2 linked regions of the Myxococcus hansupus genome follow. The protein of the gene in region 2 interacts with the protein of the main gene of each other region in a pairwise test. Links are inferred from orthologs where the notes say so. Each region holds a gene or a part of one and is shown on either strand. Other genes may lie near its edges.

Evidence for each region.
Region 1: the proteins of dnaE (region 2) and A176_RS15335 interact in binary tests that used the Escherichia coli proteins (3 or more experiments, as listed by UniProt). The link is inferred for Myxococcus hansupus from one-to-one orthologs.

The regions. Positions count from the first base shown.
Region 1 is NZ_CP012109.1:4,024,327-4,027,584, forward strand. What follows is about bases 119-3,071. They hold A176_RS15335 (aminotransferase class I/II-fold pyridoxal phosphate-dependent enzyme), read right to left. Parts: upstream 2,214-3,071; coding sequence 1,023-2,213; downstream 119-1,022. Other genes in these bases: A176_RS15325 (hydroxymethylglutaryl-CoA lyase), read right to left, coding at 119-305; A176_RS15330 (class I SAM-dependent methyltransferase), read right to left, coding at 298-1,026; A176_RS15340 (phosphatase PAP2 family protein), read right to left, coding at 2,250-3,071. Also shown: more of A176_RS15325, read right to left, coding at 1-118; more of A176_RS15340, read right to left, coding at 3,072-3,137. UniProt on the Escherichia coli protein: Shows aminotransferase activity with methionine and histidine as substrates, and to a lesser extent also with phenylalanine.
Region 2 is NZ_CP012109.1:1,227,112-1,231,537, reverse strand. The notes cover bases 11-4,131. They hold dnaE (DNA polymerase III subunit alpha), read right to left. Parts: upstream 3,766-4,131; coding sequence 211-3,765; downstream 11-210. Other genes in these bases: A176_RS05160 (crotonase/enoyl-CoA hydratase family protein), read right to left, coding at 11-181. Also shown: more of A176_RS05160, read right to left, coding at 1-10; A176_RS05150 (Spy/CpxP family protein refolding chaperone), read left to right, coding at 4,185-4,426. UniProt on the Escherichia coli protein: DNA polymerase III is a complex, multichain enzyme responsible for most of the replicative synthesis in bacteria. This DNA polymerase also exhibits 3' to 5' exonuclease activity. The alpha chain is the DNA polymerase catalytic subunit.

The sequences.
Region 1 (3,258 bases), 2.8 Mb from region 2 along the record:
AGCCCCTTGAGGTTGGGCACCAGCGCGGAGAACACGACGCCTTCACGCCGGCCCACCAGCCGAAGCAGCTCCTCCGCGTCCGCCAACTGGGGAATCCACTTCGGTGACACGAACGACGTCACCTCGATGCGCTTCTCCCCCGCGGCGACCAGCGCGTTGATGAGCCGTGCCTTGTCCCGGGTGGGCAGCGTGCGCAGCTCGTTCTGCAAGCCGTCCCGGGGGCCGACCTCGTAGACGTCGACCCGCTTGGGCAACTGGCCGAGCCAGCCCAGCCGCATCCTGGAGTGTTCGTTCATCTCAGCCATGGCGGCGCTCCGCTCCCACGATGAGGTCGGTCGACTGCGGGCCCAGCGGCTCACCCTCCAAGCCGCCCTTCACCCACATCACCGAAAACCCCGTGCTTTCCAACAGCCGAACCCATTCCGCAAGGGGATAGTAACGAAGGGAGTATGACGCGCGCAGGCAACGCCCGTCGGGTGTCGTCAGCGTGCGCAGCCCCGTGTCCCGGCCCGTCCGGGGGTCGAAGTGGCTCGACTCCTCCAACACGCTTCCGTCCGGCAGCGACTGGCGGAAGGCCGCCTGGGGCGACGCCTCCATCCGCTCGTACGGCACCGTTTGGAACACCCACCGTCCTCCTGGCCGCAGCACGCGCGCGACCTCGCGGAGGATGTGCACGTGCTCGGCGTCCGTGAAGGCGGCCAGCGTCGAGTACCACGCGTAGGCCCCGGCCAAGGACGCCTCGCGGAACGGCAGGGCCCGCAAATCCCCCTGCACCGCCGGAAAGCCGGGGCGACGCGTGGACAACGACAGCGCATCCAACTCCAGGCCGATGACGCGCCCCGCCAACGGGCCCGAGGTGTTGAGCCGCGCCGCGTGACGGCCATGGCCACACCCCAGGTCCACCACTGGCGCGGGCCCGGGCACTTCCGCGAAGGCGCGGGCCAGGAAGTCCACCTCGCGCGCGGTGACGGCCTCCGACAGGAACGGCAGCGTGCTGCGCAGGTAGAGCTCCCCGAAGAAGCTCATCGTGCCCGCAGACCCGCGCGCAGCCGGCGCACGGCCTCATCCAACACCGCCTCCGTCTTGCAGAAGGCGAAGCGGGCCAGCCCCTGTCCCAGGTGCCGGTGCTCCGGGCCGTAGAAGACACTGGGCGGAATCGCCGCCACGCCGACCTCCGACACGAGGTGGCGGCAGAAGGCCACGTCATCGGCGAAGCCCCGGCGAGCGATGTCCGCGAGGATGAAGTAGCTGCCCTCCGGCGTGAATGCCGTCAGCCCGGCCTCGCGCAGCCCGGTGAGCAGCCGCTCCCGCTTCGCCAGATAGAACGCGGCCAGCCCGTCGAAGTACGCGTCCGGCAGCCGCAGCGCCGCCGCCATCGCGGCCTGCAACGGCGCGGCGGTGGCGAAGGTGACGAACTGGTGGGCGCGCTGGACGGCGTCTCGCAGCGGCGGCGGCGCGATGACCCAGCCCACCTTCCACCCGGTGAGGCTGAACGTCTTGCCGCCGCTGCTCACCGTCACCGTGCGCTCGGCCAGGCCGGGCAGCGTCGCGGGCCGCAGGTGCCGCGCGGGCGCGAAGACGATGTGCTCGTACACCTCGTCGGACAGCACCTTCACGTCGTGCTCGGCGCACAGCTCCGCCAGGAAGGACAGCTCGTCCCGGGTGAACACCTTGCCCGTGGGATTGTGGGGCGTGTTGAGGATGAGCAGCCGGGTGCGCGGGCCAAAGGCGGCGCGGACCTCGTCCCGGTCGAACCACCACTGCGCGTGTCCGGCATCGGGTGGTCGCAGCGGCACGTAACGCGCGGTGGCGCCCACGAAGGTGATGTTGGCGTCGTAGGAATCGTAGAAGGGCTCGAACGCCACCACCTCGTCGCCCGGGTCCACCAGCCCCAGCAGCGTGTCGAGGATGGCCTCGGTGGCGCCGCTGGTCACCGTCACCATGGTGTCCGGGTCCACCGTCTGGCCGTAGAAGCGCGCCGAGTGCTCGGCGATGGCCACGCGCAGCTCCCGGGCCCCGGCCCCCATCGCGTACTGGTTGCCCCCGTCACGGATGGCGCGCTGCGCGGCCTCCTTGATGGCGTCCGGCCCGTCGAAGTCCGGGAACCCCTGGCCCAGGTTCACCGCGCCGTGCTTCGCGGCCAGGGCGCTGAACTCGGAGAAGACGGTGGTGGCGAACCGGGTGACGCGCTGCGCGGCTACGGGCCTGGACATGGACGTCGGCTCCTCGTCCCGGGAAGGCCCGGGCGCTCAGGGCCTGACGATAGCGTCCACCGGGACGGAACGCGCGTCCTTCACCACCTCGCGCTGCCGGGAGGCCCGCGACACGCCCATGGCCAGCCCCGCCACCACCATCACCAGCGGCACCGAGCACAGCAGGTCCGTGGCGTAGTGGAAGCGGCCCACCAACGTGGCGGCGATCAGCCCCAGGCCCGGCAGCAACACCACCCAGAACGTCCGGCGCGAGTACCGCCACGCATAATAGAACACCAGCAGCGTGGCGCCGGTGTGTCCGGACGGGAAGCAGTCCCGGGCGAACATCGGCGTGCGCATCACGGAGTCCAGCAGCGGCGCCACCGTGCCCCGCAGCGGCCCGTCGAACGCGTCCACCAGGAAGTAGCGCGGCCCTATCGCGGGCACCAACGCATAGGCCGCGTAGTTGAGGCAGAAGAGCAGGCCCAGCGCGGTGAGGTACTCCTCATACTCCGCGCCTCCTGGCCGGCGGTAGAGCACCAGCCCCAGCACCAGCGCCCAGATGAAGTGGCCGTAGTAGCAGACCAGCAACACGTCGTTGAGCCAGGTGGGGACGATGCGCGCCAGCACCACCGCGGCCTGCAAGCCGAAGAGCCGCTGGTCGGCCGCCACCAACTGCGCGTCCTTGAGCAGGGGGTTGAGGGCGTCCACGAGCGGCGACAGCCAACCGTGCGTCATCACCGCCGTGGGCAGCAGCCACCAGTCCGCGACGATGTCCGGCCAGCGGTGTCCCGGATACGACGCGGCCACGGTCCGCAGGACGAGCGGCCCCATGCCCATCAGCGTGAACAGCAGCGCGGCGCGCAAGGCCCCGGGTGCCCAGTGGCCGGGCCCCACGAGCACCAGCGCCGCCAGCGCGCACGACACCGCGATGATGAGGTCCACGGGCGTGAGCTGAACGCGAACCGCCGGGGACCGGCTCGAGGAGACCCCGCTCAGGGCTCTGTGGACAAACCAGGAACTCACGCTGACCTATGCTCCCCCGGCGGCGCGACCTCCGCGCCGG
Region 2 (4,426 bases):
TCCCTTCCCCGCGCACGAGGATGACGCGAACGGCGTCATCGGCGTCCAGGGCGCGAATGGCCTCGGGCATCTCCCGCCAGAAGTCGGGGCCCATGGCGTTGCCCTTGCCCGGTCCGGTGAGCACGAGCTCGGCGATGCCTTCGTTCTTCTCGATGCGCAGCGACTTGTAGGTGCCGTCCATTCAGCCCTCCCGAACACCGCAATCAGACATCAGCCGAACTCCACCACCCGCATGCCGAACAGGCGGTCCACCGCGAGGAGCAGGTCGTCGTTCACCTGCACCTTGATGGAGGTGTTGGCGATGAGCGCCTCGCCCTCGCCCTTGAAGAGCACGCTCACCGCCACGGGCGTGGCGCCGACGTACTTCTTCGCCAGCTCGTGCAGCTTCGCCACCCGCTCCTCCGTGAGGAGGTCCGCCGGCACGCGCAGCTCCAGCCGCTTGGTGCGCTTCTCACGCACGGCCTTGAGACTCTGGATGTCGTCGACGATGAGCTCCGGCGTGGGCGAATCCTCGTCACGCTGGCTGATCTGCACCGTGCCGGACACCAGGATGGGGTCGTCCGACTTGAGCAGGTGCTCCCAGTGCTCGAAGCCCGGCTTGGGCCCCTGCTTCGCCCACTTGCCGTCCCGGCCCATGACGTTGCGCACGCCGTCCTTGCCCGGGAAGCACACCAGCTCGATGGAGCCGGACAGGTCTTCAATCGTCACCCACGCCATGCGCTTGCCCGTCTTCGTGGGCCGCTCGCGCAGCACCGTGACGATGCCCGCCACCGTGAGCTTGTCGTCCTTGCGCGCGCGCTGCACCGCGGTGATGGGCCGCGAGTAGCGCTTCAGCTCCTTGTCGTACTGGTGCAGCGGATGGCCGGACACGTAGAAGCCAATGGCTTCCTTCTCCAGCGACAGCCGCTCCTTCTCCGACCAGTCCTCCACCTCGACGTAGTCATCCTTCAGACCGCCGCCGCCACCCGAGGCCGGACCGGCCAGCATCCCGAACAACGAGCTCTGCCCCGCCGCCTTGTCCTTCTGGCTGGCCGAGCCGCGGTTCATCGCCTTCTCGATGGTGTCGAAAATCTGCCGGCGCGAGCGCTTCTCGAAGTCGAAGGAGCCCGCCTTCACCAGCGCTTCCATCACCTTCCGGTTCACCTTGCGGCTGTCCACGCGCTCGCAGAAGTCGAACAGGCTCTTGAAGTGACCGTCCTTGCGCGCCTCCAGGATGGACTCGATGGCGCCCTCGCCGACGCCCTTGATGGCGCCCAGGCCGAAGCGAATCTTCCCCTCCACCGCGCCGAACTCCATGTCGGACTGATTCACGTCCGGCGGCAGCACCTCGAGGCCCGACTCGCGCGCCTCGCCGATGTGCTTCACCACCTTGTCCGTGTTGTCCTTCTCGCTGGAGAGAAGGGCCGCCATGAACTCGCAGGGGTAGTGCGCCTTCAGCCAGGCCGTGTGGATGGTGACCAGGCCGTAGGCGGCCGAGTGGCTCTTGTTGAAGCCGTACTCGGCGAACTTCTCCATCAGGTCGAAGATTTCACCGGCGACCTTGAGGTCGACGTTGTTCTTCGCGCAGCCCTCGAGGAAGCCGGCCCGTTCGGCCTGCATGACCTCGGCCTTCTTCTTGCCCATGGCGCGGCGAAGCAGGTCCGCGCGGCCCAGGGTGTAGCCACCCAGGACCTGCGAAATCTGCATCACCTGCTCCTGGTACACGATGACGCCGTAGGTGTCCTTGAGCACCGGCTCCAGCGCGGGGTGCGGGTACGCCACCTTCTCCCGGCCGTGCTTGCGGTTGATGAAGACGTCCACCATGCCGGAGTCCAGCGGACCCGGGCGGTAGAGCGCGCCGGCGGCGATGACGTCTTCGAAGCAGTTCGGCTTGAGCTTCACGACCATTTCCGTGAAGCCGCTCGACTCCATCTGGAAGACGCCGGCCGTGTCGCCCTTGGCCATCAACTCCCAGGTCTTCTCGTCGTTGAGCGGAATCTCGTGCCGGGGGATGTCCTTGTCGTGGTTGCGCTTCACCAGGTCCAGCGCGTGCTGAATCACGGTGAGCGTCTTCAGACCGAGGAAGTCGAACTTCACCAGGCCGGCCGCTTCCACCTCGTCCTTGGCGAACTGGGTGATGAGCGTCTTCTCACCCGGCGGCTGGTAGACGGGCACGAACTCCCACAGGGGCTTGTCGGCGATGACCACGCCGGCGGCGTGCATGCCGGGCTGGCGGTGCAGGCCTTCCAGCGCGAGCGCGATTTCGAGCACCTCCTTGGTGGTGACGGGCTTGCCTTCCACCTCGCCGATGTTGGAGGGCGACTCCATCATCTCCTTGAGGCGAGGCTCCATCTCGATGGCCTCCTTCAAGGTGATGTTGAGCACCTCCGGCACCAGCTTCGCGATGCGGTCACCTTCACTGAAGGGCAACGCGAACACGCGGCACACGTCGCGCAGCACGCTCTTCGCCTTCAGCGAACCGAAGGTGATGATCTGCCCCACGTTCATCTCGCCGTACTTCCGGCCGACGTACTGAATGACCTCGTCCCGGCGGTCCTGGCAGAAGTCGATATCGAAGTCGGGCATCGACACGCGTTCCGGGTTCAGGAAGCGCTCGAAGAGGAGGTTGTACGGGATGGGGTCCACGTCGGTGATGCGCAGCGCGTAGGCCACCAGGCTTCCGGCGCCGGAGCCACGGCCCGGGCCCACCGGGATGTTCATCTTCTTCGCCCAGTTGATGAAGTCCTGGACGATGAGGAAGTAGCCGCTGAACCCCATCTTCTGGATGACGCCAAGCTCCAGCGCCAGGCGCGCCTGGTACTGCTCGCGGTCAATGGGGTACGTGACGGTGGCCGCCAGCTCGATGAAGCGCTCGCGCAGGCCTTCGTAGGACAGCTCCGCCATGTAGCTGTCCGGCGTGTGGCTGTCGGGCACCTTGAAGGTGGGCAGCATCGGCTTGCCCAGCTTGAGCTCCAGGTTGCACTGCTCGGCGATGCGCTGGGTGTTGTGGACCGCCTCGGGCGTGTCCTTGAAGAACTCCAGCATCTCCGTGGGGCTGGTGACGTAGAGCTTGTCCGTGGAGTGCTTCATGCGCTTGCCGTCCGCCAGCGTCTTGCCGCTGGCGATGCACATGAGCAGCTCGTGGGCGCGCGCGTCCTCGCGCTTGATGTAGTGCGCGTCCGCGGTGGCGCACAGCGGGATGTCCAGGTCGCGAGAGAGCTGCTTGAGGTTCTCGTTCGCCTTGTCCTGCTCGGGCATCCCGTTGGACTGCACCTCCAGGAAGAACTGCCCGGGCTCGAAGATGTCCTTGTACTCCTGCGCGGCGCGGCGGGCGTGGTCCATGTCGCCGCGGAAGCACGCGCTGGTGACCTCACCGCCCAGGCACGCGGTGAGCGCGAAGAGGCCCTTGCTGTGGTCCGCCAGGACCTTCTTGTCGATGCGCGGGTGGTAGTAGAACCCGTGCATGTACGCCGTGGAGGACAGGTAGCGCAGGTTGGCGTAACCCTCCGCGTTCTTCGCGACCAGGATGAGGTGGTGGGAGACCTTCTCGGAGCGGTCCTCGCGGCCCTTGGGACCGGCGACGTAGGCCTCCATGCCCAGAATCGGCTTGATGCCCGCGTCCTTCGCCTTCTTGTAGAAGTCGATGGCGCCGAACATGTTGCCGTGGTCCGTCACGGCGACGCTGCTCATCCCCTTCTCCTTCACCGTCTTGATGAGGTCCTTCATCCGAATCGCTCCGTCGAGGAGCGAGTAGAGGGTGTGCAGATGGAGGTGGGTAAAGGACATGGGTGCGTTCCGCTCCTGGAGGCCGGGGGGCAGTACAGTACGGCCGTGGCAGCACGCCCGCTACTCTGCAAACGCAGCTTCGTTGCCGTCACGGGCGAGGCCGGAAAATCGGCCCTTTGCGACGTTCCGCCCTAGGCGGAAGACACCACGGGAAGCCTAACGGCCCGCCTGCCCCACCGCCCGTCTCCGTGGAAGTCACGATGCGTCTTCCCACGGGGCCCTGGCGCCCCCGTCCAGCCCCCTCCCCTGGCGGCCAGGCGGGCCACCCGCGCACCCTCGCGGACAGGCGCCCGCGTCGCTGCGGGCCCACGTGGCGGGCGCGCTTCATACTTCTTCACGCCTCGTACAAGTGGCGACAACGCCGGCCCTGCAGATTGGCCACTGTCGCAATCCACCTCTCCGAAAAAGGAAGTGCCCTCATGATGAAGAGATTCGCCATCGCCGGCTCCGCGCTGCTCGCCGTCGCCCTGCTCAGCGGCTTCGCGTTCCGCTCCGGTCCCCGTTGGGGCAAGGACCCCGAGCGCGTGAAGCAGATGGTGACGTGGAAGCTCGACGACAAGCTGGACACGTTGGACGCCACCGCGTCGCAGAAACAGGCCATCCACGCCGTGAAGGACCGGCTGTTCACCGACGGCGTGCAGGTGATGCAGGAGCACCACGC